One region of the Streptomyces sp. DS1-CR2 genome, then DNA from elsewhere that is predicted to be linked to it. Evidence: riboswitches for the same ligand, from Rfam matches in the RefSeq annotation. Region 1 holds a riboswitch; each other region holds the start of a gene.
The links. A riboswitch is a leader RNA that binds a small molecule or an ion and turns the genes downstream of it on or off. The one in region 1 is predicted to bind cyclic di-AMP.

Region 2: linked by a shared signal. The riboswitch ahead of ACY0PA_RS34760 (LysM peptidoglycan-binding domain-containing M23 family metallopeptidase) and the one ahead of ACY0PA_RS18725 (transglycosylase family protein) in region 1 are both predicted to bind cyclic di-AMP.
Region 3: linked by a shared signal. The riboswitch ahead of ACY0PA_RS20905 (M23 family metallopeptidase) and the one ahead of ACY0PA_RS18725 (transglycosylase family protein) in region 1 are both predicted to bind cyclic di-AMP.
Region 4: linked by a shared signal. The riboswitch ahead of ACY0PA_RS25715 (C40 family peptidase) and the one ahead of ACY0PA_RS18725 (transglycosylase family protein) in region 1 are both predicted to bind cyclic di-AMP.

What each region holds. Positions count from the first base shown of each region.
Region 1 is NZ_CM147085.1:3,870,160-3,877,191, forward strand. It holds gene ACY0PA_RS18700 (NAD(P)/FAD-dependent oxidoreductase) at 1-497, opposite strand, end outside; gene ACY0PA_RS18705 (Ppx/GppA phosphatase family protein) at 991-1,935, opposite strand; gene ACY0PA_RS18710 (DUF501 domain-containing protein) at 1,932-2,462, opposite strand; gene ACY0PA_RS18715 (FtsB family cell division protein) at 2,556-3,044, opposite strand; gene eno (phosphopyruvate hydratase) at 3,177-4,463, opposite strand; gene ACY0PA_RS18725 (transglycosylase family protein) at 4,781-5,467, opposite strand; cyclic di-AMP (ydaO/yuaA leader) riboswitch at 5,472-5,643, opposite strand; gene ACY0PA_RS18730 (transglycosylase family protein) at 5,813-6,799, opposite strand.
Region 2 is NZ_CM147085.1:7,402,435-7,409,466, reverse strand. It holds gene ACY0PA_RS34775 (APC family permease) at 1-1,178, opposite strand, end outside; gene ACY0PA_RS34770 (TetR/AcrR family transcriptional regulator) at 1,371-2,012, shown strand; gene ACY0PA_RS34765 (SGNH/GDSL hydrolase family protein) at 2,120-2,911, opposite strand; gene ACY0PA_RS34760 (LysM peptidoglycan-binding domain-containing M23 family metallopeptidase) at 3,143-3,943, opposite strand; cyclic di-AMP (ydaO/yuaA leader) riboswitch at 3,948-4,128, opposite strand; gene ACY0PA_RS34755 (tyrosine-protein phosphatase) at 4,537-5,334, shown strand; gene ACY0PA_RS34750 (DUF6126 family protein) at 5,369-5,542, opposite strand; gene ACY0PA_RS34745 (helix-turn-helix domain-containing protein) at 5,539-6,180, opposite strand; gene ACY0PA_RS34740 (aspartate aminotransferase family protein) at 6,274-7,032, opposite strand, start outside.
Region 3 is NZ_CM147085.1:4,347,448-4,354,479, forward strand. It holds gene lhgO (L-2-hydroxyglutarate oxidase) at 1-362, shown strand, start outside; gene trmB (tRNA (guanosine(46)-N7)-methyltransferase TrmB) at 419-1,297, shown strand; gene ACY0PA_RS20895 (PrsW family intramembrane metalloprotease) at 1,341-2,702, shown strand; gene ACY0PA_RS20900 (aldo/keto reductase) at 2,710-3,654, opposite strand; gene ACY0PA_RS20905 (M23 family metallopeptidase) at 3,766-4,821, opposite strand; cyclic di-AMP (ydaO/yuaA leader) riboswitch at 4,833-4,978, opposite strand; gene ACY0PA_RS20910 (PP2C family protein-serine/threonine phosphatase) at 5,238-6,344, opposite strand; tRNA gene ACY0PA_RS20915 (tRNA-Met) at 6,544-6,617, shown strand; gene ACY0PA_RS20920 (alpha/beta fold hydrolase) at 6,843-7,032, opposite strand, start outside.
Region 4 is NZ_CM147085.1:5,338,832-5,345,863, forward strand. It holds gene ACY0PA_RS25705 (hypothetical protein) at 1-262, shown strand, start outside; gene ACY0PA_RS25710 (tellurite resistance/C4-dicarboxylate transporter family protein) at 288-1,235, opposite strand; gene ACY0PA_RS25715 (C40 family peptidase) at 1,263-2,426, opposite strand; cyclic di-AMP (ydaO/yuaA leader) riboswitch at 2,435-2,584, opposite strand; gene pcrA (DNA helicase PcrA) at 2,852-5,362, shown strand; gene ACY0PA_RS25725 (M23 family metallopeptidase) at 5,445-7,032, opposite strand, start outside.

The DNA.
Region 1 (7,032 bases):
GTGAGCGCCTTGCGGCGGATCTCCTCGTCGTTCGTGGACTCGGCCTTGTCGAGCTGCTCGAGCACGTGGTTACGCAGGCCGATGGCCTCCTCGACACCCTTCATACCGATGCCGACCTCGGCGAGGCCCGGCGTCGGGAAGGTGCGGGAGACCGCGCCGAGCGCGATCACCAGGTAGTCGAAGGGAACCTCGTACGCCTCGCCGACGAGCGGGGCGACCGTGGCGACCTTGCGGTCCTGGTCGATGGTGGTGACCCGGCCGGTGAGAATCTCGGCTCCGGGCACAGCGCGTCGCAGCGGGACGACGACATTGCGCGGCGAGATGCTGCCGGCGGCGGTTTCGGGGAGGAAGGGCTGGTAAGTCATGTACGAGCGCGGGTCCACGACCGTGACGGTCGCTTCCGCATAACGCATCTTCTTCAGAATGCGTCGTGCTGCGTACAGGCCTACGTACCCACCGCCTACTACGAGGATCCTGGGACGCTCCGTGGTGCTCATGCCATCGAGTATCCACCCGTCCGGAGGGGGTCGCTCGTGCGCCCCTTCACAAGCATGGAGAGGGTCTCTGCTACACTTCGCCGCCCACGTGACGGACGTCATGGTCCCAGCGGGGAACCACGGTATAACGCCGGTCGTTCCGCACCCCTGTTGAGCTGCCGCTCCGGGCATTTGGCGGGGGTGGACCACTCGCCCGGTTCATCCGTCCGTAACAAGCCTGGAACGCCCCGCGCCTCGGCCGCCAGGGCCCCAGAACCCCCTTCCGCGGGCCATCTGACCCGGAACCTCGCCCAACGGGGCCGAATTCCTTGTGAAGAACTTCACGAACTTTCCCGACGAGGTGTCGCCGGAGCGTGTCGCCCCTCCAGGAAGAGGCCGGCTGAGGGGTCCTGGAGGGGGCTGGACGCCTGGAGGGGCCGGGGTCCTGGAGGGGCTGGACGCCTGGCCTGGAGGGGCTGTGCGCCTTTGGAGGGGGCGGGGCGCCTTGGAGGGGCTAGGCGATCGACCAGGCGATGCCGTCGAGGATGTCGTGCTCGCTCACCACGACCTCCTTGGCGCCGATCCACTCCATGATCAGGCGCAGCACCAGTGCGCCGGAGGCGATGACGTCGACACGGCCCGGGTGGATGACCGGATTCAGGGAGCGCTGGTCGTGCGTGGACATCATCAACCAGTCCGTCAGCTCGGCGACCCGCTCGTAGGAGATGCGGGAGTGGTGGATGGCCACCGAGTCGTACTCGCTCAGGCCGAGCGCGAGGGCGGCGACCGTCGTCACGGAGCCGGCGAGGCCGACGAGCGTGCGGGCCGCGGTCAGCGGGACGGTCTGCGTCACGAGGTCGAGGGCCGCGACGACGTCCTCGCGGATCTGCTCGATCTGCGCGGGCGTCGGCGGGTCGGTGACCTGTCCGTCCGCCCCCACGAGGTGGCGCTCCGTCATACGGACGCAGCCGATGTCGACGGAGCGCGCGGCCACGACCGCGTCCTCGCCGACGACGAACTCCGTCGAGCCGCCGCCGATGTCCACGACCAGGTACGGCTTGTCGAGGTCGGCCCGGCCCGTCAGCTCCTTCGTCGCGCCGGTGAAGGAGAACTCGGCCTCCTGGTCACCGGTGATGACCTCGGGCTCGACGCCCAGGATGTCCATGACCCCGCGCACGAAGTCGTCCCGGTTCTCGGCGTCGCGGGACGCGGACGTGGCCACGAACCGGATCTTCTCGGCGCCGTGCGCCTTGATGACCTCGGCGTACTCGCGGCAGGCCGCGAAGGTGCGCTCCAGCGCCTCGGGCGCGAGCCGTCCCGTGCGGTCCACGCCCTGCCCGAGCCGCACGATCGTCATGCGGCGGTCCAGGTCGACGAGTTCGCCCGTCACGGGGTCGGCGTCGGCGACGAGCAGGCGGATCGAGTTCGTGCCGCAGTCGACGGCGGCGACGCGGGTCACTCGCCCTCCTCGGGCGCGGCCGACACGCACGGGCCCTTCGCCCACCACTCGGGCAGCATCGCGATGGCCTCGTCGCCGAGCGGGTTCACGCCCGGGCCCGCGGCCAGGGAGTGGCCGACCAGGACGTGCAGGCACTTCACCCGGTCCGGCATGCCGCCCGCGCTCGGGAAGCCCTCGAGGACCCCGATGGCGTCGCGGCGCGCGATGTAGTCCTCGTGCGCCTTGCGGTACGCGTCCGCGAGCTCGGGGTCGGTCTGGAGGCGCTCCGTCATCTCCTTCATGACGCCGTTCGCCTCCAGGGTGCCGATCGCGGACGCGGCGCGCGGGCACGTGAGGTAGTACGTCGTCGGGAAGGGCGTGCCGTCCTCGAGGCGCGGGGCCGTCTCGACCACGTCCGGGTTGCCGCACGGGCAGCGGTGCGCGATGGCCCGCAGGCCGCGCGGCGGGCGGCCGAGCTGCTCCTTGAACGCCTGGATGTCGGCGTCCGTGGGCGTGGTCGGCTCGGTCTGGGGCGGGGGCGTGTCCATGCCTGGGGGCTTTCCTTCAGTGAACTTCGGTGGGGGTACTACGGGTTCGGGCTTGAGGCTTGGGGCTTGGGCTTCGGGCGTTGGTGGGACGGGTCAGTTGTCGGGGCGGTCGGCCTTGTCGACGCCGTCCCAGACGTTCGAGTACCAGGGCCGGCCCGTCGCGCCCTGCTCGGAGCGGGTGCGCTTCGCCGCGTCGGGGTCGCGCGCGATGTAGCCGGTCTCGCCCGGCATCACCAGGTGGAGCCGCTCGCGGATCCGCTGCTCCGCGTACGAGTCGTCCTGCCAGCGTGCCTTCTCGTCGCGCAGCCTGTCGACCCTGCTCTGGGCCTCCTGCTGCTGGCGCTGGAGGTCGGCGATCTCCCCGCGCTGGGTGACGTACTGCCTTATGGGGTACGCGAGCGCGACGACCAGGGTGCACAGGACGAGGGCCAGGAGTGCCGCGCGGCCGGTGAGGCGGGAGCGGCGGGCCTGGCGTCTGGTCTGGGAGCGGTAGACGCGCTCGGCGGTCTGCTCGCCGAGCAGACGCAGCCGGGTCGCGGTGGAGAACCGGTCACGGTCCCTGTCCCGGACTCTCCCGGCCATCTTCGCGCCTCCCCTTTACGTGCGTACGTCCCCGCACACGGTACGGGACCGGGTGCGGGGACGTACGTACGACGCTTCTACCGAAGCCTGTGTGGCTCAGCCCTTGAAGCGGGGGCCGCCGAGCGCAGGGCGTCAGCCCTTGAAGCGGGGAAACGCGCTGCGGCCGGCGTAGACCGCGGCGTCGTCGAGGATCTCCTCGATGCGCAGGAGCTGGTTGTACTTGGCGACGCGGTCCGAGCGGGCCGGGGCGCCGGTCTTGATCTGGCCGCAGTTCACCGCGACGGCGAGGTCGGCGATGGTGACGTCCTCGGTCTCGCCGGAGCGGTGGGACATCATGCACTTGAAGCCGTTGCGCTGGGCCATCTCGACGGCGTCCAGGGTCTCGGTCAGCGAACCGATCTGGTTGACCTTGACGAGCAGGGCGTTGGCGGAGCCCTCCTCGATGCCGCGGGCCAGGCGCTCCGGGTTGGTGACGAAGAGGTCGTCGCCGACGATCTGGACCTTGTCGCCCAGCTTGTCGGTGATGACCTTCCAGCCGGCCCAGTCGTCCTCGTACAGCGGGTCCTCGATGGAGACCAGCGGGTATGCGGAGACGAGCTCCTCGTAGTACTCGGTCATCTCGGCGGCCGAGCGGGACTTGCCCTCGAACTCGTACAGGCCGTCCTTGTAGAACTCGGACGCGGCGACGTCGAGCGCGAGCGCGATCTGCTCGCCGGGGACGTAACCGGCCTGCTTGATGGCCTCGATGATGAGGTCGAGCGCGGCACGGTTCGACTCCAGGTTCGGGGCGAAGCCGCCCTCGTCGCCCAGGCCGGTGGACAGGCCCTTGGTCTTCAGCACCTTCTTGAGGGTGTGATAGACCTCGGCGCCCCAGCGAAGGGCCTCGGAGAAGGACTCCGCGCCGATCGGCGCGATCATGAACTCCTGGATGTCGACGTTGGAGTCGGCGTGCGACCCACCGTTGAGGATGTTCATCATCGGGACGGGCAGCAGGTGCGCGTTCGGGCCGCCGAGGTAGCGGAACAGCGGCAGGTCGCTGGCCTCGGAGGCGGCGTGCGCGACGGCGAGGGAGACGCCGAGAATGGCGTTGGCGCCGAGCGAGCCCTTGTTGTCGGTGGCGTCCAGGTCGAACATCGCCTGGTCGATCAGGCGCTGCTCGGTGGCGTCGTAGCCGACGAGCTCCGGGCCGATCTGCTCGATGACGGCGAGGACGGCCTTCTCGACACCCTTGCCCTGGTAGCGGTTCGGGTCACCGTCGCGGAGTTCGATGGCCTCGAACGCGCCGGTGGACGCACCGGACGGGACAGCGGCACGACCGGTGCTGCCGTCGTCGAGGCCGACCTCGACCTCGACCGTGGGGTTGCCTCGGGAGTCCAGGATTTCCCGGGCTACGACGACGTCGATGGACGGCACGAGCATCTCCTTCTGGGATGTGACGCAACTACGCCGGGCCGCATGGTCCGGCAACACGTGAGCCTATCCGGCTCCGGGCATCGGCCAGCCGACCGACCGGCCCGTGGACAAAACCGAGAGCGAATTGTTTCCGAACGGAACAAAAAATCCCGGCCGACAACGGACGAAAGCCCAGGACCCCTCACACACCAGAGCCCCGCCCCGGGCGCGACGGGGGAATGCGCACCCGGGGCGGGGAGTCCTTGGGGGAAACCTGGCGTGGTACCGGCCGTCCGCCGAAAGCCGGTACCCGAGCGGCCTGGGGGCCGCTGCTCCTCTCCTGCTTACTTGAGGTGGAGCTGCTGGCCCGGGTAGATCAGGTCGGCGTCCTCGACGATGTCCTTGTTCAGCTTGAAGAGCTTCGCCCAGCCGCCCTTGGTGTCGTGCGCCTCGGCGATGGTGCTGAGCGTGTCACCGGCCTTCACCTTGTACTCGCCGTCACCCTTCTTGACCTTCTTGCCGGTCGGGGTCTCGACGGTCTTCTTCGACTCCTGCTTCGCGGCAGGCGTCGTGCGCTCCTGGCTGCGGGTGGTCGGCTGCTCGGCCTTGCGCTCCGGCTGCGGGGTGGCGGCCGGGGCGGAGCCGGTCGAGGCGGCGGACAGGCCCACGCCGCAGCTCGGCCAGGCACCCTTGCCCTGGCTGGCCAGGACCTTCTCGGCGACGGCTATCTGCTGCGCCTTGGAGGCCTTGTCGGCGGTGGAGGCGTACGCGGTGCCGCCGTACGCGGCCCACGTGGACGAGGAGAACTGGAGGCCGCCGTAGTAGCCGTTGCCCGTGTTGATCGACCAGTTGCCGCCGGCCTCGCACTGCGCGACCGCGTCCCACTCGGAGGCGGTGGCGGCGGAGGCGCCGGTGGCACCCATCAGCGGGACGGCGACAGCGGCACCGGCGACACCGGCGAGCGTGGCGACGCGAACAGACCGCTGAATGGCAGTCGGGCGGCGGTGCTTGCCCTTGCTGGAAAACAGCATCGAGAGATCCCCTCACCGACGCCTACGAGGTGAGCTGTCGGGTTCGGGCCGGATGAGTGCCCGGTCGCACGTCCTGCGTGCGACTTCACCCCAAGCCGGTCGTTCGGCCGTCTCTCAACGGCCGGGGCCGGCACTTACCTTGGGTCCCCCGCTCCTGCCTACGGCGCTTACGCGACGACTGTTCCCGTACGGACATTGGCAGGATTCGGCGTGACATCCGACGGGGCCCGCTGTGGCGAGCGGTGATGACCGTAAGCAGTGGATCGCCGGAATTTCAAAGACGATCAGGGCCTTTGAGACCCATCTCTCACTCTCGCTAAAGCGGACATTCAGCCCGAACTGCCGCTACTTTTCGCCCGATTCGAGCCCAAGATCCAGACTCTGACCAGGAAGGATGAGGTCCGGGTCGGCACCCACCGTCTTCTTGTTCTCGGCATACAGAGCGGCCCATCCGCCGTCCACGTCATGGGTGTCGGCGATGTCCCAGAGGTTGTCGCCGGCGCGCACGGTGTAGGCGTCTTCATCCTGATTCGCTTGCTTACGTCCGCTTTCGTCGCCGCGCGAGGCGTGGCGGCCCGAGCCGTCGTCGGCACGCGAGGAGCCCGCGGCGTCGTCCGCGGCGGCGTCGCCGCGGTGTCGGCCGGAGGCGGGCGGGGTGGCCGCGTCCGAGCCGTCGGAGGTCTCCGGCGAGGGCGTCGCGGGGGTCGAAGTCGAGCCGTCCCGGCCGGACTTGTCACCCTCGGCACCATCCGAGGCGTTGCCTGCGGTATCACCCGAGGTGTCGTGATTCTTCTCTCGGGAGTCGTCCTCCGCGCCCGAGGTCGCGGAGTCCGCCGGCTCGTCGCTCGCGTCGTCCTTCGCGGTGTCGCCGTCCGCCGCGTCGTCGCTGCCGGAGTCGCCGGCGGACGCGGACGGGGTCGGCAGGGCCGCCCCGGGATCAACCTTGGCCGCCGCGTCGTCCGCCGTGAGCCCCGAGGTGACCGAGCAGACCGGCCATGCCCTCGGGCCCTGGTCGGCGAGGACCTTCTCGGCGACGGCGATCTGCTGAGAGCGGCTGGCCTGGTCCGCGCGCGGCGCGAAGTCGAGGCCGCCGTAGTTCTCCCAGATCTCCTGGGAGAACTGGAGCCCGCCGTAATAGCCGTTGCCCGGATCGGCGCTCCAGGAGCCGCCGCTCTCACACTCGGCGAGCTTGTCCCATGTGGCCGTCGACGCGGCGCTCGCGCTGGTCGCGCCGAGCAGAGGGATCGCGATGGCGGAGCCGGCCACTCCCGCGGCGACGATGAGCGCGGGAGCCTGGCGGGGGCGACGGTGACGACCGTTCCCGGTGAGCATGGAGGCGCCTTTCGGTGGCTCGGGGAATCCTGCGGCGGGTGGTGCCGCGATGACTGGTGAACGTAGCGGGAGTCGAACGCTTGTCACAAGTCGATGCAGCGGAGATCACGTGAAAGTCACAGTCTTGACGGACCGTCAGTTATGAGGCTTCGTCCGGGCCTTCCTGATGCGGCGCGAACTCGACCGGAAGTGTGCGCAATCCCCGCATGATGAGCCCGCCGCGCCAGCGCAAA
Region 2 (7,032 bases), 3.5 Mb from region 1:
CCGTTGCCGCCCGTGAGGTTGAGGGCGACCACGAAGAGGATCGAGCCGAGCACCGCGGAGAGCAGGTTCACCCGCACCGGCGTCCCGTGCTTCTCGGAGATGCGGCCGAGCCACGCCGGACCCGCGCCGTCCGCACAGGCGACGGCCTGCGCGCGGTGGGCGCCCATGGCCCAGGTGACGCCCGAGGTGAGCAGGCCGATGATCAGGCCCGCCGCGGCGACCCCGCCGAATACGGAGCCGAGGCCCGTGAGCGTGACCGTGCCGTCGGCCGCGATCGAACCGCCGTAGACCGTGAAAACGGCCTTGCAGGCGTCGATGAAACCGCCGAGGCTGCCGATCTCCTGGCTGGGCAGCACAAGGAGGATGCCGAGGATCGGGCCGCCGTAGAGGAGGACGGCCGCGAAGCCGGAGCGCAGGATCGACAGGGGGATGTCGCGCCGCGGGTTCGTCATCTCCTCGGCCGCGGAGCTGGGCAGTTCGAAGCCGACGTAGTTGAAGATCAGGACCGGGACCAGCGCCACGAAACCGGCGTACGTCGGGACGAACTCCCCCGCGGGCAGCGCGTGTACCCCGTGCTGGACGGCGAACACCACCACGGAGATCAGGAAGAACCCGAGGAGCACGATCCGGGCGACGGCGCCCGCGATGGGCACCCACTTGCCGATCCGCACGGACTGTACGACGGCCAGTGCGCCGCCCCAGATGAAGACGAGGCCGGCCGCGTACTTCCACAATCCCGGCAGCGGGGTGAAGAACTCCTCCCACGTGGTGAGCGCGATGATGCACAGACTGCCGCCCACCCAGACGGGGTTGGAGATCCAGTACAGGAGCTGATTCACACCGGCGACGAGCCGCCCGAACGCCAGGCGCGTCCACACGTAGGGGCCGCCCTGCACGGGGAAGGCCGAGCCGAGTTCGGCCACGAGCAGCCCGTACGGGAGGAAGAAGGCGAGGGCGAGGATCGCCATCCAGGTCAGGCCCTGGGGACCCTGCGCGGCCACGGAGCCGATCGTGTCGAGGCCGACCAGGGTGCAGATCAGGAAGAACAGCACGTCCAGCCTGCGCAGGTCCTTCTTGAGCCTGGAACGCTGTTCACTCCATCCCTGCGACAGGTCGGGCAGGTCGGGCGCGCCCGTGGCGGACGGCTCGGTCGGCGGTATCGGCGGCGCTTGGGTCACGGGGAAACTCCTGCTGCACGGCTGGGCACGGGCGTGACAGTTGTTCTTGAGACGGCCTATTGACTGAACGGCCAGTCAGTAAGCGAGACTGTGACGGGCACCACTGGGCAGTGTCAAGAGTCCTGCACGAGGCGTTCACACCGGGTTCGTCGCCCGGCACCCGACGCCGGTGCCCGTGTGTAGGGTTACCGCGTGGCAAGAGTGCGGTTGAGCGTGGCCGAGCGGCGCGAAGAGTTGCTGGGGGCCGCCATCGAACAGATCGAGGCGCGGGGCGTGGCAGCCGTGCGCATCGCCGACGTCGCCGCGGCGCTCGGGGTGAGCAACGCGCTGGTTCTGTACCACTTCTCGACGAAGGAAAAGCTCGTCGCGGCCGCGTTCGCGCACGCCGCCGAGGGAGACCTGGCGCATCTGCGCAAGCTGCTCGGCAAGCGCACGACGGCGCTGCGCCGGCTGCGCTCGGCCGTGCGCTGGTACGCGCCGACGGGGCAGGCCAAGGGGTGGCGACTGTGGATCGAGGGCTGGTCCGCGGCGTTGCGTGAGCCCGCGCTGCGGGCGGTCACCCGCGACCTGGACAAGCAGTGGAAGGCGGCGCTCAGCGAGGTCGTCGCGGAGGGCGTGGCGGCGGGCGAGTTCCGCTGCCCGGACCCGGCGGGCGCCGCGCTGCGCCTGACGGCGCTCCTCGACGGGCTCGCGGTGCAGATGACCGCGTACACGGGGACGGTCTCGCGGGCGCGCATGCAGGAGTGGGTGGACGACGCGCTGGCCCGGGAGCTGGGACTTGAGCGGGCGGACCTGACGGCTACGACTACGACTACGACTACGACGTCAGGCTGACGGCGGCGCGACGTCGGGCTCCCCAGCGAGCGCGGGGTGGCCCCGGGGGAATGGCGCGGGGGAGCCGTCCCCAAGGGCAAGCTCCCCCATCACGCGCGCCGTTCCCGTCAGAGCGGCAGCAAGTCCGGCCGCTTCGCTGCCACATGATCCCCGGACGACTCGCCCCGCAGCCGTCGGCCGATCCACGGCACCAGGAACTCCCGCGCCCAGTGGATGTCGTCGCGCCGGACCTCCAGCGTGCCGCGCGGCGGCTGCGCCGGCCACGGCTGGTCCGGGTCCGCCGGCACCTCGACGCCGAGCGCCTGCCCCGCCCGCAGCGCGACCCGCGTATGGCCCTCGGGCGAGAGGTGCAGCCGGTCGTCGTCCCAGGCACGGCGGTCCTGAACGGTCTTGAGGGACCACAGGTCGAGCACCGGACAGCCGTAGCGGTCGGCGACCGCGCGCACATGCCCGTTGTACGTCGCTATCTTGCCGCGCAGATGCTTGAGGACCGGGACGTCCCGGGTGTCGAAGCCGGTGGTCACCATGACCGTGCCGACGGCGGAGGTCAGCCGGGCCACGGCCTTCTCGAAGCGCTCCGCGACGTCGTCGGGGTCGGTGCCGGGACGGATGATGTCGTTGCCGCCGGCGGCGAAGGTCACCAGGTCCGGGGCGAGTTCGACGGCTCGCGGGAGCTGGTCCTCCACGATCTGGTCGAGGAGCTTGCCGCGCACGGCGAGGTTCGCGTACCGGAAGGAGTGCTCGGGGGTCCGGTCGTCCAGGAGGACGGCGAGACGGTCGGCCCAGCCCACGAAGGCCCCGTCGGGACCGGGGTCCCCGACGCCTTCGGTGAAGCTGTCCCCCACCGCCGCGTAGGACCGAATCGTGCCGCCGTTGAGTGATCTCGATTCGTTTGCCACGACCACACATCTTTCACCCTGCGATGTGACCTACGCGACCGTAGGAAGGGGTTGACGGGTGGTGATATAGCCCACCCGGTCAGTTTCGCGATGTCAGGAATACGACGGGGATGCGGCGGAGGTCACGACCAAGGGGCGGGCCCGGAACCGGACCCGCCCCTTCACGTCACGCGTCAGTGAGACAGCTTCACTTCACAGCTCACGTCACACGCTCACATCACGCCATCGAGATCAGAGAGAGACCCCGTGCGCACGGAGGTACGCGACCGGGTCCACGTCCGAGCCGTAGCTCGGGGTGGTGCGGATCTCGAAGTGCAGGTGCGGTCCCGTGACGTTGCCGGTCGCGCCGGAGAGGCCGATCTGCTGGCCCTCGGTCACGGTCTGCCCGGACGAGACGGAGAGGGACGACATGTGGGCGTACTGCGAGTACTTGCCGTCGGCGTGCTGGATGACGACCTCGTTGCCGTACGCGCCGTCAAGGCCGGCCGACACGACGGTGCCCGCGGCTATGGCCTTGAGCGGAGTACCCGTCGGGACCACGAAGTCGACACCGGTGTGGTAACCGCTGGACCACATGGCGCCCGCGGTCTTGTACGCCGTACCGATGGAGGCGCCCTGGACGGGCAGCGCGTAGCTGGAACCGGTGGTGGTCGCCGCCGCGGCCTTGGGCGCGGCGGCCTGGGTGGCGGGGGCCGCGGCCTTCTGGCCGATCGTCAGCTTCAGGCCCGGGCGGATCACGGACGGGTCGCCGCCGATGACCGAGCGGTTGTCGGAGTAGAGCTTCTTCCAGCCGCCGCTGACGTTCTGCTCGTCGGCGATCTTCGCAAGGGTGTCCCCGCTCTTCACGGCGTAGGTCTTGGCCGCGGCGGGAGCGGCGACGGTCTGCGCGACCGAGTGGGCGGCCGCGGGGGGCGCGGCGTTGGCGGCACCCATCAGCGGCAGCGCGAGCGCGACGCCGCCCGTTGCGGCGACGGCGATCGAGCGCGCGAAGCGCTGGGACTTGGGACGGCGGTGCTTACCCTTCGCGGGCATGGGGGATTCCTCTCCGTCGCCTGCGAGGTGAGCTGTCGGGTTCGGGCTGGAGCTGCCCGGCCACACCCCTTTCGGGCACGGCTTCACCCCGAGCCGTGGCCGGTGTGCCGGATACGGCGGTCTACCTGGGTCCCCCGCTCCTGCCGAGCACGGATCGATGTGCGGATTCCGGGCGGCGGCAGGATGAGGCGGTCCGTCCGGATTGCGCTGAACGTAAGCGAGCGCGGAGCGCGGGGACAAGGCGCTAATTCCCTTGGATATTCTGGTTCTTGATCCTTAAATGCCCTTTTCCGGAAAAAGCCGTCACGCTCCGTCGATTTACGATCTTTGCGACTGCGCTACCTACTGGAAATGCATCCGGCCCGGCCGCCACGGACGGTCACGACTATGACCCTGCTCACGCATTGCTGACCATCTACTCCCATTTCAGGGCTAGTTATGGCGTAAGGCGCGAATGCTCACCTATCGCCTTATTTCGGGCATTAGACACGCAATCACCTGACGTCTCTCACATGGTTGCCCCTGGCAGCCATGTCGTATCGTCGAAGGCGCCCGCAGGCGAGCAGCGCCGCGGCCGACCGGGAGGAGCCCCCGTGACGCAGCAGGTCCCGTCCACCGAGCCCGAGTTGGCCGGAGTGCGCAACTTCCGCGATGTGGGTGGTCTGCCGACCGTGGACGGCCGTCGGGTCAAGCAGGGCGTGCTGTTCCGCAGCGGTCACCTCGCGCACGCCACGGATGAGGACGCCGCGTTCCTCTCCTCGCTCGGGCTGCACACGATCTTCGACTTCCGCAATGCCGCCGACCAGCGCCTCGAAGGCCCTGACGTCACGCTGCCCGGCGTGCGGAACGTGAACCTGCCGCTGACCGACCCCGCGGACGGCGCCGAGTTCTGGCAGATGGTGCGCGACGGCAATCTCGACGAGCTGCGCGCCGCCCTCTCCGAGGGACAGGCCGCGGACCGCATGATCACGTCGTACCGGACGATCATCGCGGAGCGCACCGCCGAGCACAGCCAGGTGCTGCACTCCCTCGCCGAGGACAGCGTGCCCGCGCTCATGCACTGCGCGGCCGGCAAGGACCGCGCGGGCCTCTCGATAGCGGTCACGCTCCTGGCCGTGGGTGTGGAGCGCGACGCCATCGAGGCGGACTACCTGGAGTCGAACGCGGCACACCGCCGCTACAAGGTGCACCGCAGCAGCGCCTCGAAGGACGCGATGTCCCCCGAGGTCATGGAACTGCTGAGCCCCCTGTTCGACGCCCGCGCCACCTACCTGGCCGCCGCCTTCAAGACGGTGACGCAGACGTGGGGTTCCACCGACCGCTATCTGGAGGAGGGCCTCAAGCTGTCCCCCGCACAGCGCGAGCGGCTGCGCGAGCGCCTTCTCGACTGAGACCGTCACCGACCGACAGGCCGGGTGAAGGGCGTCACCCGCGTGACGCCCCCAGCGTGAACAGCAGATAGATGAAGCCCGCGACGAGGTGCCCGGCGAAGACGTAGACGAGCAGGCGCACCCAGATGCCGCGCGGGAGCTTGTCCTCGATGTCACGCCGGGCGGGCTGCCGCTCGGACTCGGTCGCGTCGTTGGGCTCTGCGCTCATTGAGGGCCTCCCTGGGGCCGTTCGCCGCCGCCCGCCGCCGGGCCGAGGCACAGCGCGGCGGACGGGCTCTGCAGCAGGGTGTGTACGAAGAGGAGCTCGGCGCCGTCGCGGTCGGCGGCGGCGATCCGGTGCGGGGTGAGCGAGTCGAAGTGCGCGCTGTCCCCCGGGGCGAGCGCGTACGCGGTGTCCCCGAGCCGCAGCCGCAGCCGCCCGTCGAGGACGTACAGCCACTCCTCACCGGGGTGGACGCGCACGATGTCGCCCTGGGCGCCGAACGGCACATGGACGCGCAGCGCCTGCATGCCGCGCCCCGGGGCGCCCGCCTGCCGGTAGATCCAGCCGCCCGCCTCGGTGGCCTCCATGTCTGAGGAGCGCACGATCGCGTCCCTGTCGGCGGGCGTCTCGCCCAGGAGTTCGGAGACCGTCGTACCGTAGGTGCGGGCGAGGGCGAGCAGCATCGGGAGCGAGGGCTGACGGCGGCCCGTCTCCAGACGGGAGAGGTGCGCGGGCGAGAGCCCGGCGGCACGGGCCGCGGCCTCCAGGGTCAGGGCGGCGCGGCGCCGTAGTTCGCGCAGCTGCGGGGCGACGGACGGCAGCTCCGTGGGTTCCGGAGCCGGCTCCGGAGGGGCAGGGCTCATACCGTCGATTGAGCCAGAGCCGTACCTCTGGGGCAAATTTTTTGCCCCAGAGGCAAACGGCTTCCTTCTTTAAGAAGCGCCCTTACGAAACGGTCAGCGGTTGGCGACCGCCTGCTTCACCAGCGTCTTGCCGAAGTCCCACATCAGCCCGCCGCCCGAGTGCGCGTCGTCCATGACGGCGGTGAATGCCTCGACGAAGCGGTCCACCTCGCGCTCCCCGATGATCAGCGGCGGGATCAGCTTGATGACCTCCAGATGGTCGCCGGAGACCTGCGTGAGGATCCGGTGCTTCTGGAGCAGCGGCACGACGACCATCTGCGCGAAGAGGCCCTTGCGCGCGGCCTGGAGCATCGTCCAGCGGCTGCGCAGCTTCAGCGACTTCGGCCGCCCGAACTCGATGCCGATCATCAGGCCGCGGCCGCGTACGTCGCCCAGCAGCTCGTAGCGGTCGACGAGGGCGGCGAGCCGGGACTTCAGGAGCTCACCGGTCGCCCGGGCGTTCGCGACGACCTCCTCGTTCTCCATCACGGAGAGCACGGCAAGGCCCGCGGCCATGGCCTGCGCGTTCGAGCCGAAGCTGGCGGAGTGCACGAGGACCCGGTCCATGGACGAGTAGACCTTCTTGAAGATCCAGTCCTTGCCGAGCGTCGCGCCGACGGGCACATAGCCGCCGGAGAGCGCCTTCGCCACGCATACGAGGTCGGGTTCGACGCCCTCGTCGTGCTGGTAGGCGTAGAAGTCGCCCGTCCTGCCGAGGCCGCTCTGCACCTCGTCCGCGATGAGCAGAGCCTTGTGCTGGTGGAGCATCTCCTGGGCGGCGCGCAGATAGCCGGGCGGCGTCCCGTGGACGCC
Region 3 (7,032 bases), 480 kb from region 1:
CGACGGTCAGACCGCGCGAGCTCGGCGCCACACTGGCCTGGCCCGGCTCCTGGCGGATAGCGCGCCGGCACTGGCGGTACGGGGCCGGGGAGCTGCGCCGCTCGGTGTCCCGGGACGCGTTCACGGCAGCGGTGCGCAGGCTGCTGCCCGCGGTGACCGCGGACGACCTGGTGCCCGCGCCCGCCGGCGTCCGGGCGCAGGCGGTCCTGCGGGACGGGACCCTGGTCGACGACTTCCTGATCCGCGAGGCCCCGCGCACGGTGCATGTGCTGAACGCGCCGTCTCCCGCGGCGACGGCCTCGCTCCCGATCGGCCGCGAGGTCGCCCGGCGGGCCCTGGCCGCGCTCAAGACCTCACCTTGAGCCCCGCCCGGATCCGGCGTCTCGACCTGAGTTCCGGCGTCTAAAATCGACTTACTGTGTCTGAGTCACCCCACACTCCCGAAGCCCGCACCCCCGAAGCCCGCACCCCCGAAGCCCGCACCCCCGAAGCCGCCGGTCCCGAGGCCCCCGGTCCACAAGCCCCGGCTCCTGCACGCACCAAGGGCGAGCCGCGCTTTCCCGACGGGCCCGCGCCCGACCCCGCCGGTTCGCACTTCGAGCGGCGCATCCGCAGCTTCCAGCCCCGCCGCAGCCGCGTCACGGCGGGCCAGGCGGACGCCCTCCAGCGGCTGTGGCCCGCGTGGGGCCTCGACATCGACGGGCAGCGCGTCCTCGACCTCGACGAGCTGTTCGACGGCAGGAAGCGCGTCGTCCTGGAGATCGGCTTCGGCATGGGCGAGGCGACGGCGCAGATGGCCGCCGACGACCCCGACACCGGCATCCTCGCGGTCGACGTGCACACCCCGGGCCAGGGCAACCTCCTGGGCCTCGCCGAGCGGAACGGCCTGACGAACGTACGGGTGGCCAACGGCGACGCGATCATCCTGCTCCGCGAGATGCTCCCCGCCGCCTCCCTCGACGGGCTGCGCGTCTACTTCCCCGACCCCTGGCCCAAGAAGCGCCACCACAAGCGGCGCCTGATCCAGCCGGAGTTCCTCACCCTCGCCGCGGTCCCCCTCAAGCCGGGCGCCCTGGTGCACTGCGCGACCGACTGGGAGCCGTACGCCGAGCAGATGCTCGAAGTCCTGACCGAGCACCCGGACTACGAGAACACGCAGGCCGACGGCGGATACGCGCCCCGGCCCGCGTTCCGCCCCCTCACGCGCTTCGAGGGCCAGGGCCTGGACAAGGGCCATGTGGTCCACGACCTGCTCTTCCTGCGCGCCGAGCACGCACCGGCCACCGCCGCGGACTGACACCCCGTCGCGGCCGGGGCCGTCCCTCGTTAGGGTCAACGCTGTGGCGACCTATCCCTCGTATCCGAATGCGTTTCCGCACGCGCAGCCCGGAGCAGGCGCTCCGGGGCCCGGCACGCTGCGGCATCCGCGCTGGTGGGAGCGGAAGGCCGTGCACGCCTGGGCGCTCGTCTCGCTCCTGACGCTCTCCGGCCTGGTGATCCTCGCCCTCGTGCGGGAACAGACCGGCACCAAGGGGTTCCTGGTCGGGCTCTGCCTCGCGGTCCTGCCCGTCCCGCTGCTGATAGCCGCGTTCCGCTGGCTGGACCGGGTCGCGCCCGGGCCCTGGCGGAACCTGCTGTTCTCCTTCGCCTGGGGCGCCTGCGCCGCCGCGCTCATCGCGATCGTCGCCAACAGCTTCGCGACCCACTGGATCGCCACGAACTCGGCCGACCCCGCGAACGCCGACACCCTCGGCGCGACGGTCATAGCGCCCATCGTCGAGGAGTCCGCGAAGGCCTGCGCCGTCCTGCTCATCTTCCTGTTCCGCAGACGGGACTTCACCGGGATCGTCGACGGCGTGGTGATCGCCGGCGTCACCGCCACCGGCTTCGCGTTCACCGAGAACATCCTCTATCTGGGCAACGCCTTCGGCACCGACCAGCTCAACAGCGGCACCGGCATCGCCTCGGTGACCGCCGCCACCTTCTTCGTACGCATCGTCATGTCGCCGTTCGCGCACCCTCTGTTCACGGTGCTCACCGGCATCGGCTTCGGCGTCGCGGCCTGGACCGCGCCCGACCGCGGGCCGGTGCGGCGCGTGTTCCTGCCCCTCGCCGGGCTGCTGCTCGCGATGGGCATGCACGCCACGTGGAACGGCTCGTCGGCGTTCGGCCGGTTCGGATTCTTCGGGGTCTACGCGCTGTTCATGATGCCCGCGTTCGGGCTGCTGACCTGGCTCGCGATCGGAACCCGCCAGCGCGAACTGCGCACGGTGCGCTCCGAGCTGCCCGCGTACGCGGCGGCCGGCTGGGTCGGACCGGCCGAGCCGTTCGCCCTCGGCTCGATGCGCGCCCGCCGCCTGGCCCGCGAGTTCGCGCAGCACCACGGCGGCAAGGAGACGGCCAGGGCCGTCGCCCAGTACCAGCAGTACGCGACCTCACTCGCGCTCCTGCGCCACCGCGGGCGGCGCGGCCGGGCCGGGGCGGACTATGTCGTACGGGAGCGGGAGCTGCTCGACGAGCTGTGGGCGCGGCGCCACGCGGCCCGCCCCGCCCTCGCCTACGCGTCCCGCGCCACCGCGCCGCCCGTGTGGGTGCCGCCGATGTACGCGGGGCCGGTGCACGCGGGGCCGGTGCACGCGGGGCCCGGCGCCCAGTTCCCCGCGCACAGCGCCCACAACGCGTACAACCCGTACCGCTACTGAGAACGCCTCAGGCGGACGCCTCCGTGAGCTTCGAGAGCTCCGCGTCCGTCAGCTCCAGGTCGGCCATGGCCACCAGCGCCGGCAGCTGCTCCACGGTGCGGGCGGACGCGATCGGTGCGGCCACCGTCGGGCGGGACGCGAGCCAGGCGAGGGCGACCGTCGCGACCTGGGCGCCGTGCGCCTGCGCCACCTCGTCGAGGGCCTTGAGGACGCGCACACCGCGCTCGGTCTGCAGGTGCTGACCCGCGCCCGCGGCCCGCGGGCTGTCGACCTCGGTGCCCGGCCGGTACTTGCCCGTCAGGAACCCGGACGCCAGGGCGTAGTACGGGACGGCGGCGAGGCCGCCGCGGGAGGCCACCTCCTGGAGCCCGCCCTCGTAGGTGTCGCGCGAGACGAGGTTGTAGTGCGGCTGGAGCGCCGCGTAGCGGGCGAGGCCCTCGCGGTCGGAGAAGTCCAGCGACTCCTGGAGGCGCTCCGGGGTCAGGTTCGACGCGGCGATGGCGCGCACCTTCCCGGACTTCACCAGCTCGTCGAGGGCGGTGATGATCTCCTCGACCGGCACGGACGGGTCGTCGAAGTGCGTGTAGTAGAGGTCGATGTAGTCCGTGCCGAGGCGGCGCAGGGACTCGTCTGCGGCGGACTTGATGGTGTTCGCGGACAGGCCCTTGAAGTCGGGGTGGGAGCCGACCTTGGTGGCGATGACGACATCGGAGCGGTTGCCGCGCGCGGCAAGCCACTTGCCGATGACGGTCTCGGACTCGCCGCCCTTGTTGCCCGGAACCCACGACGAGTACGCGTCGGCCGTGTCGACGAAGTTGCCGCCGGCGGCGACGTACGCGTCGAGCACGGCGAAGGACTGCGCCTCGTCGGCGGTCCAGCCGAACACGTTGCCGCCGAGGGAGAGCGGGAACACCTCGAGGTCTGACGAGCCAAGCTTGCGAAGAGAAGTCATGGCTTGTTTTAACACCGATACGAAGCAAGATATTCCGGGCATGGCCGACCGGCAGCCCTGACGTCGGGGGGTTGCCGTCAGGACCGCCGGGGTTCGGAGAGTGACGAGCCTTTAGATGGTCAGACCGTTGGTGCGCAGCCACGGCGCGGGGTCGACCCCGGTCGCCTGGCCGCCGGGGTGGACCTCCAGGTGGAGGTGCGGCCCGGTCACGTTGCCGGTGGCGCCGACGCGGCCGATGACGTCGCCGCTGGTCACCTTCTGGCCGGCGCTGACGTTGAGGGACGACTGGTGGCAGTACCAGAGCTCGGTGCCGTCCGGCAGCTCGAGGACGGTGCGGTAGCCGTACGCGCCCGCCCAGCCGGCCTCCTTGACGGTGCCGGAGTGGATCGCCTTCAGCGGCGTACCCGTGGGAGCGGCGAAGTCGAGACCCGTGTGGTAGCCGGAGGACCACATCGAGCCGGGCTGACCGAAGGTGCCGGTGATCGTGTAGGAGGCGACCGGCAGCGTGAAGCTCTTGGCGAGCTCGGCGAGGCGCTCGGCCTCGGCCTTCTTCTTCGCGGCCTCCTCCGCCGCCTTCTTGTCGGCGGCGGCCTTGGCCTGGGCGGCGTCCTGCTCCTTGGCCGCGTCCTCGGCGGCCTTCTTCGCGGCGGCCTCCTCGGCGGCCGCGGCCTCGGCGTCGGCGGCCTGGTTCTGCTGCTGCTCGGCCTGCTGCATGATGCGGGCGCGCAGGGCCTCACCCGCGGTCGCGCCCTGCTCGGCGTCCGCGGTCGTGATGCCGGCGCCGGTCAGCGGGGTCGCGTCGCCGCCGGACGAGTCGTCATCTGCGGAGGCATCGGATATCAGCGCGCCCACGCCGGGCAGCGACTTGGCGTCGGGCAGCGAGTCCTTGACGGCGGAGAGGTCGGGCATCGAGATGTGTACGGGGGGCTTGCCGCCCTGCGCGGTGGCGATGCCGCCCGCGCCGACGGCCGCGATCACGCCGACCCCGAGAACTGTGGAGCTGCGCGCGAGACCGCCGCGCTGCTTGGCTACGCGGTGCCTGCCGCGTACGGGGCGGACGGACTCCTCGGTGGGATTCCACTCGTCCCAGGTCTGCTCGTCCGCTTCGCCGAACTCTTCGTCGATCGGCGCGTAGGAGAACTCTGGGGCAGGCCGGTTGGACGCCACTGGGGCGCGCTCCTTTCCTTCCTTCTCGCCTACCGGGTTAGCTGACGGGTTCGGAGCAGGAAGGTCTCCTACCGACGCCTTCCGCGAGGAAAGACGTCCGATTCACCCCAAGTTGGTGGTTCCCCGGCTCCCTTGCGGGATTAGGCGCGTGCGCACGGAGCCATCTCTTGTGACGGCTGGGACGACCGCGCTGCGTTATCGAACGTTAATAGACACCGGGGCCCGATTCCAAGCCGTTCCGACTGATCGTTAACGCCTTTGGCCTGGACTTATCGGGGCACGAGCGGGCGGAATCGGGCGAGTTGACCGGCCGTCGGAGCGGGCCGCCCATCTGACGGTTTGTCAAATGTTATGCGCAGCGACGTCATTCGACTACGGAAGGTGAAGACGGCGCTCACGGCTGCTTCACTGCTGCTTCACGGCCGCCTCACCGCGAGCAGCGCCATGTCGTCCGTCGTGCCGCCCCCGGTATGCCGGCGGACCTCGGCGGTGAGCGCGGCAAGCAGCGGATCGGGCCCCGAGAACATCCGCCCCGCGAGCCGGGCCGCCGGGTCGTAGAAGGTGCCCTCCGCGTCGCGCGCCTCCGAGAGGCCGTCGGTGTAGAGCAGCAGCGTCGCCCCGGACGGGAACTCCGTCTCGGACGCCCGGTCGGGCCAGCTGCCGAGGCCACCCATCCCGAGCGGCAGCGCGGGCTCCGGCGGCGACAGGACCTTGAGCGCCCCGTCGCCGCCCAGGATCAGGGGTTCCGGATGGCCGCGGTTGATGACCCGTACGAGGCCGTTGCCGTGCGGGATCTCGGCGAGCACGGCCGTGGTGAAACCCTCGAACTCGTCGAGGCCGTTGCGCCGCAGCCCCTCCCGCGCGAGCGCCCGCTCCAGGCGCTGCGCGACCGCCTCCAGGGTCGCCTCCTGTTCGGCCGCCTCCCGGAAGGCGCCGATGACGACGGCCACGGCGGACACCGCGCCCATGCCCTTCCCGCGTACGTCTCCCACGACGAGCCGCACCCCGTGCGGGGTGTCCTGCACCGCGTACAGGTCGCCCCCGATGAAGGCCCCCGCCTGGGCCGCCTCGTAGCGGGCCGCGATCTCCAGGCCGCCGATGCGCTCCGCGGGCTCGGGCAGGACGGCGCGCTGGGCCGCCTCGGCGATCTGGCGCACGGAGGTGAGCTGCTCACTGCCCCGCCGCACGACGCGGTTCATGACACAGGCGAGGACGGCGACGGTGGCGACCGTGACGAGTTCGGTGACGGCGTCGGTGTCGTAACTGCGGGTGTATCTGAGATGCACCCCGAGTACGACGGCGACGGTCGCGAGGCCGGTCAGCAAGGTGCCGCGGGGCGAGAAGAACGGGGCGGCGACCAGCGGGGCGGCGGTGAAGAGGGGCACGCCGGTGAACGTCGACGGCGTGACGTAGTCATAGATCGCCCCGACCACGATGAGCAGCACGACCAGCAGCCGCACGAAGAACCGCGCGCGGGACAGGCCCGGCTCCGCCTCTGACCTGTGTCCTCCTCGCTGCCCCACCGCTCGTCTCCCGCCACCGTCCGCGTCGGTCCCGCGCCTGCGCACGCCGTCGGGCCCCACCCCAGGGTTCCCCCGGAAAAGGCGGCGGGCGACCTGGCGGGACCGACCGGGTGAAAGGGGCCCGAGGCGGCGGATCGCGGAACGCCGGGCAACCGATTCGCGTTCTGTCGCCGCAATGGCGTAGAGTCGTGTTTACCGACGCGGGGTGGAGCAGCTCGGTAGCTCGCTGGGCTCATAACCCAGAGGTCGCAGGTTCAAATCCTGTCCCCGCTACTGAAGACCGAAGGCCCGTAACCATTGGTTCCGGGCCTTCGGTGTATCCGGTCGCGTGGAGTGGAAGGGGCTTCGGGAGCAAGTCGGCTCCCCAATGGCTCCCAGCGTTCTTGCGTCGGCTCGAACCGGCATGCTCCGCGGTCGGAGAGGGCCGGGCGATTGACGCCAGTTCGACGGTGGCAGTTCTGGCCCATCGGCCTCGAAGCCGGGCGGGCCGTAATGTCTCTACGCTGTGAAGAAGTCGCCGAGCGCGTGGCCGATCCGGCCGGGCGCGTTCTCCGTGGGGATGTGATCCGCATGGGGGATACGGATGAGCGTGGTGTTCGGGATCTCCGAGGCGAACCGCTCGGCGAACTCCACCGTCTCGTGGAGGTCGTCCTCGCCCCAGATGAGCAACTTGGGTGTGGTGGACCGC
Region 4 (7,032 bases), 1.5 Mb from region 1:
CAAGGGAACGGCCCGGTTCGTCCCGGCGATGCTGCACGGCGCGCTGACCATGCTGGTCACGGGTGTCGTCCTGGTGGGCCTGAACCAGGCGGACGACAACACCGTCAACAACATCAAGATCGGCGTGAAGCTCGCGCTGCTGATCGTGATCCTCGGCCTCGTGTACGTGAAGCGGGACGACGAGAAGGTGGACAAGGGGCTGTTCGGCCTCGTCGGCCTCCTGACCACCGCGAACATCTTCATCGCGGTCCTCTGGACCTGAGCCGTCACGGTCGTCCAGATCTGAGTCAGGCGGGTGTTCGGGACCTGAACGTCCCGAACAGGGTGGCGAGCCACGCGGCCACCGCGATCCACACCAGTACTTGCCCCGGCCCCTTGAGCCAGGGCACATCGGCGGCGGCGCTCACGGACAGTGCCGCCGCCGCCGTCATTCCCATCGGGAAGACCGTCGACCAGCGCCGCACGTCGTAACGTGGCCTGGACCACCGCACCTCCGCCAGCGCCAGCACGATGTACCAGGTCACATCGAGCGCGAGCAGCAGGAAGCTCATGGTGCGCAGGACGTCTGTGTCGTCCCTGTTCCACAGACCCGTCGCGACGAGCTTCGACGCGGCGAGTGCGGAGATGGCGAGCGCGCCGCCCGCGACCCAGTGGTCCCCGGCGCCGGAGGCCACCTCGCGCAGGTCGAAGTGGAGCAGCGCGAAGCAGTACAGGATGATCCCGCCCCAGAAGAGCACCATCCCGGTGAACGCGAGCCAGTGCGCGCCGACCGCGGGCGCGAGCGTCGCCGCCAGGACGACGAGGCCCTGCGTCGCGACACAGCCGAGGAACACGGCCCCCGGCATCCGCGGCTTCCAGTGCCGTGCGACGTTGATCAGGAGCACCGGCCAGACGAGCGCGGACAAGGCGAGGAGCGCCTCGGCCAGGGTCTGCCAGCCGAACATGGAGATCCGGGTGCCGAGGACGGCCGTCGCCGCGACCGCGGTGAGCGCGGCCGGGGTGTCCGCTTCGGATTCCCAGCGGTCGCGCTCCCGCACCAGTCGTTTCGCGAAGTCCGCCGCGAGGACGAGCCAGAGGGCGGCGGCGAGCACCAGCATGATGCCGCTCAGCACCGAGTAACCGGTCAGTCGCAGGCCGACCGAGATGATGCCGGTGGCCATGACGGCGGCGCCGGCGGCCGGCGGGAGCTGGGACCACGTGGGTCCGGGACGTGGGGTTGCGTTCGGGCCGCGCACCGCCCGAACGTAACCCCACGAAGGCGGTCAGGCCGGGCGCACCACGCTGTGGATCGGCATGTAGTAGATCGACTCGACGCGGACGTTCGCGCCCGGCTTCGGCGCGTGGATCATCTTGCCGTCGCCTATGTAGATGCCGACGTGGCTGATGTCGTCGTAGAAGAAAACCAGGTCACCGGGCTGGGCGTTGGCCGTGGTGACGGTCGTGCCGACCTTGACCTGGTCCCAGGTCGTGCGCGGCAGCGTGATGCCGGCCGCCTTCCACGCGGCCTGCGTGAGGCCCGAGCAGTCGTACGAGTCCGGGCCCGTGGCGCCCCACACGTACGGCTTGCCCATCTGTGACTCGGCGAAGTCGATGACCTTCGCGGCCTTGGTGGCGTAACCGCCGCTGGTGCCCCCGGAGCCCGTACCCGTACCCGAACCGGTGCCGGTGCCCGGGTTCTCCTGCTGGCGCGCCTCCTCGGCCGCCTTGCGCTTGGCCTCCGCCTCGGCCTGCTGACGAGCCAGCTCCTCCGCCTTCTTCCTGGCGGCCTCCTGCTTCTTCTTCTCGATCGCCGCGAGCCGCGCCTTCTCCTCGGCGGTCAGCTTCGACAGGAGTTCGCGGGCGTCACCGAGCTTCTGCTGGACGTCCCTCTTCGTGCTCTTGAGCGTGGCCTGCGAAGTGGTCAGCGTCTCCAGGCTCTTGGCCGCCTCCGTGCGCTTCTTCGTGGTGGCGGCCTGCTCGGTCTGGTAGTCGTCGACGGCCTTCTTCTGGCGGCTCGTGAGCCGGCTCATCAGCTGGTCCTGGTCGAAGTAGTCCTGCGCGTCGTCGGCGAGGAGCAGCGTCGCGGTGTCGGAGACGGCGCCCGTGCGGTACTGGGCCGCGGCGAAGGTGCCGAGCTCCTGGCGGGCCTTGTTGAGCTTCTCGGTGCGCTGCGCGACGTCGTCGAGCAGGTCGCCGACGCGCTTCTGCTGCTTGGTGGTGCGCTCCTTGGCCGCGTTGTACTTCTCCGTGGCCACGCCCGCCTGGTGGTAGAGGGTGTCGACCTTCTTCTGGACCTCTTCCAGGCTCGGCTTCGGCGGCGCGGAGGGGGCGGCGTTCGCGGTCTGCGAGAGCAGGGCGATGGAGGTGAGGGCCGCCGTGGTGATGCCGACGACGGGGGCCGTGCGGGGGCCGGCTGTTCTGGTGCGCGGCTTGCGGTGCGACGCCAAGGGTCGCGTCTCCTTCCCATGACCGCCTACCGGGTTAGCTGTCGGGTTCGGGCGGAGATTCGGAAGGCTGCCCTACGGCCGTGCCCTGACGGGTCGTCGGCCGATTCACCCCAAAGGTCGTGGGTCCCCGGTTCCATGCCTCTCGGCGTACTGAACTCAGCGGGGGCGACCCGCTCGCGGCGCGGTTGCCGGCGGGGGGACGGGCGGCCCGCGGAGCACGGTAGCCAACTCGTGTGGCTGCTGTGAAGGTTGATGTTCGATATGCCCGATACATTTTCGTGACCTTCGGCAATCTTGTTCGCGACCTCCGGTAATCCTCACTGGGGGTAATTACTGCGCTACAAGAGGTGGCTGGGGCCGCGAAGTCGGGGGAAGTTTCCGGGACGGCCGTGGGTGTCAGTGGGGCGGCCTAGACTCGTAGAGCGATGAGCAGCCTCTTTGACGACAGCTTCCTGGCGGACCTCACGGCTTCGAAGGCCAGTGAGGAGCATGCCCCGCCGCCGCCCGAGGACGACACGGCTCCGGAGCACGTTCCGGACGACCTGTTCGACGGGAAGTTCGACGTGCCCCCGGCCAGGGACGAGTACTACCGGGACGGCGCCCCACGCCCGGCGCTCGACCCGGCGGCGCTCCTCGACGGGCTGAACGAGAACCAGAAGGCGGCCGTCGTCCACGGCGGCTCCCCGCTGCTCATCGTGGCGGGCGCGGGGTCCGGCAAGACCCGTGTGCTCACGCACCGCATCGCGTACCTCCTCGGCGAGCGCGGTGTGCACCCCGGCCAGATCCTCGCGATCACGTTCACGAACAAGGCCGCGGGCGAGATGAAGGAGCGCGTCGAGTCCCTCGTCGGCCCGCGGGCGAACGCGATGTGGGTGTCGACGTTCCACAGCGCCTGCGTCCGCATCCTGCGCCGCGAGTCGAAGAAGCTCGGCTTCACGTCGTCGTTCTCGATCTACGACGCCGCCGACTCCAAGCGACTCATGGCCCTGGTCTGCCGTGACCTCGACCTGGACCCGAAGAAGTTCCCGCCGAAGTCCTTCAGCGCCAAGATCTCGAACCTGAAGAACGAGCTGATCGACGAGGAGGACTTCGCAGCTCAGGCCGCCGACGGCTTCGAGAAGACCCTCGCCCAGGCCTACGCGATGTACCAGTCCCGCCTCCGCGAGGCGAACGCTCTGGACTTCGACGACCTGATCATGACGACGGTGCATCTCCTGCGCGCCTTCCCGGACGTCGCCGAGCACTACCGCCGCCGCTTCCGCCACGTCCTGGTCGACGAGTACCAGGACACGAACCACGCGCAGTACGCGCTGGTCAGGGAGCTGGTGGGGTCGGCCGACAGCGGCCGCGGGGAGGACGAGCCGCCTCGCGCGGACGACCTCCCGCCGGCCGAGCTGTGCGTCGTGGGTGACGCCGATCAGTCGATCTACGCGTTCCGCGGAGCCACCATCCGGAACATCCTCCAGTTCGAGGAGGACTACCCCGACGCGACAACGATCCTGCTGGAGCAGAACTACCGCTCGACGCAGACCATCCTCTCCGCGGCCAACGCGGTCATCGAGCGCAACGAATCCCGCCGCCCCAAGAACCTGTGGACGAATGCGGGCGCGGGCGCGCAGATCACCGGCTACGTCGCGGACACCGAGCACGACGAGGCGCAGTTCGTCGCCGACGAGATCGACCGGCTCACGGACGCGCGCGACGCGAAGGCCGGCGACGTCGCCATCTTCTACCGGACGAACGCGCAGTCCCGTGTCTTCGAAGAGATCTTCATCCGCGTCGGCCTGCCCTACAAGGTCGTCGGCGGAGTCCGCTTCTACGAGCGCAAGGAGGTCAGGGACGTCCTGGCCTATCTGCGGGTGCTCGCCAACCCCGAGGACTCCGTCCCCCTGCGCCGCATTCTCAATGTGCCCAAGCGCGGCATCGGCGACCGTGCCGAAGCGATGATCGACGCGCTTTCCCAGCGCGAGAAGATCTCCTTCCCACAGGCGCTGCGCCGCGTCGACGAGGCGTACGGCATGGCGGCCCGCTCGACGAACGCGGTGAAGCGGTTCAACACGCTGATGGAGGACCTCCGCACGATCGTCGAGTCGGGCGCGGGCCCGGCCACGGTCCTGGAGGCCGTGCTCGAACGGACCGGCTACCTGGCCGAGTTGCAGTCGTCGACGGACCCGCAGGACGAGACGCGCATCGAGAACCTTCAGGAACTCGCGGCCGTGGCCCTGGAGTTCGAGCAGGAGAGCGCGACGGCGGAAGGCGCGGCCGAGGGTGCGGGCGAGGCGAGCGTCGGTACGCTCTCCGAGTTCCTGGAGCGGGTCGCGCTCGTCGCCGACTCCGACCAGATCCCGGACGAGGAGGACGACGGCTCCGGCGTCATCACGCTGATGACCCTGCACACGGCCAAGGGCCTCGAGTTCCCGGTCGTCTTCCTGACCGGCATGGAGGACGGCGTCTTCCCGCACATGCGCTCCCTCGGCCAGGTCAAGGAGCTGGAGGAGGAGCGCCGCCTCGCCTACGTCGGCATCACGCGCGCGCGTGAGCGCCTGTATCTGACGCGCTCCACCCTGCGCAGCGCCTGGGGCCAGCCCTCGTACAACCCGCCGTCGCGCTTCCTGGAGGAGATCCCGGACACGCATCTGGAGTGGAAGCGGACCGGCGCCATGGCGCCCGCCAAGTCGGCGGGTCCGACGAGCGGGATCGCCGCGTCCCTCTCGTCGTCGCGCTCACGCTCGACACCGGCGTTCGCCACGCGCCGGGCGACGGAGAAGCCGGTCGTCGCGCTCTCCGTGGGAGACCGGGTCACGCACGACCAGTTCGGCCTCGGCACGGTCGTCGGAGTCAAGGGCACAGGGGCGAACGCGGAGGCGACCGTCGACTTCGGAGAGCCCAAGCCGAAGCGCCTGCTGCTGCGGTACGCGCCGGTGGAGAAGCTGTAGCTCTGTAGGCCGGTGGAAAAGCTGTAGCTCTGTAGGCCTGTGGGGAAACTGCAGGAGGCTGCCGCCGGGAGGCTCGGCCCTGCTACGTCGGGTCGAGCCCGTGGCTGCGGAGCCACGGGAGCGGGTCGACGGCCGAGCCGCCGCCGGGACGCACCTCGAAGTGCAGGTGCGGACCGGTGGAGTTGCCGGAGTTCCCGGAGTGCGCGATGAGGTCGCCGGCCTTGACCGGTCCGCTCATGACGGCGTGGCTGGAGAGGTGGCAGTACCAGGTCTCCGTGCCGTCCTTCGCCGTCAGGATCGCCATGTTCCCGTACGCGCTGTTCCACTGTGTGCGGATGGTGCCGTCGGTCGCGGCCATCACCGGGGTCCCGTACGAGACGGGGAAGTCGATGCCGGTGTGTACGGACATCCAGTTGATACCGGCCTGCCCGTAATACGCGCTCAGCCCGCGCTGCTTGACCGGGAGGACGAACTTGGGCCGCAGCCGCTCCTTGCGCGCCGCTTCCTCCGCCGCCTGCTTCCGCTCGGCCTGCTGCTTGGCCCTGAGGTCGATACGTTCCTGGGTGCGGCTCGCCCGGTCGGCGAAGTCGCCGGCGTCCGCGGAGAGGTCCGCGAGCTGGGTGTCGAGCTTGTTGTTGGCGACGGAGGGCTTCACGGCGGTCGCGTCCGGTGCCGAGGCCGCCGTCGTGTCCTTGCCGGCGTCGCCGCCGAGCCCGCCGACGGAGGCCGCGGCTACTCCCGCGACACCCATCACGCACACCGAGGGCACCGCGACGGTGAGCAGCGCGGAGCGCTTGGCGGGGGAGCGGCGGCGGGAGCGGGCGCGCTGGGCCGGGGTGACCGGGGCGGGCCGCTCGTCGCGGGCGACGGTTTCCTCGACGTCGTCGAGGCCTTCGCTGTAGCTGTCGTGGTGATCGTCGTTGTGGCTCAACTCCGGCTCGGGGGCGTCGGGTTGGCCGTGGCCGTGCCGTGCGTCGAGGTCGTTGTCGTCGCCTTCGGCGCCCGCGGAGTTCCACGCGGTGGCGTCGTACGCGCCGGTGTCGAAGGTGTGCGCTTCGAAGGTCTGTGTTGCGAAGGGCTGGGCCTCGAACGCCTGCGTCTCATAGGCCTGAGCATCGAACGCCTGGGTCTCGAAGCCCTGCGCGTCGAAGGTTCCGGTCTCGTAAGTCCCGGTCTCGAAGGCCGCCGGCGCCTGGAAGGTCTGCGTGGCGAACGCGTCCTGCGTGGTGAATCCCTGCGCCTGCGCCCCGAAGGCGTTCGCGTCCCACTGCCCGGTCTGGCCGGCCCACGCGCTGTTGTCCCACTGGCCGGAATGGTCCGGTCCGGACTGGGCCGGAATACCGCCGAGTTGATCGTGAGCGGCGGCCCCCCAGACAGCGGTGGTGTCGTAGCTGCCGGTGCCGTACGCGGTGGCGTGGTGCTGCGCCGCGTACGGGTCGTGGTGCTGGGGGTCCTGCGTCGTCAGTGTCTGGTGCGCGCCGGTCGCCCACTGGCCGCTGTCGTACGAGCCGGTGCTCTGCGCGCCGGGAAGGTCCCCGAAGAGGGGGTCGGCCGCGAAACCGCCGGTGGCGTGGCCGTCGTAACCGGTGTAGTCGCCGTACTGCGCGCTCTGCTGGTCATACGGAGCGTAGGGCGCATAGTCGGCGTCCTGAGCCGGGGCCGGGGAGGTC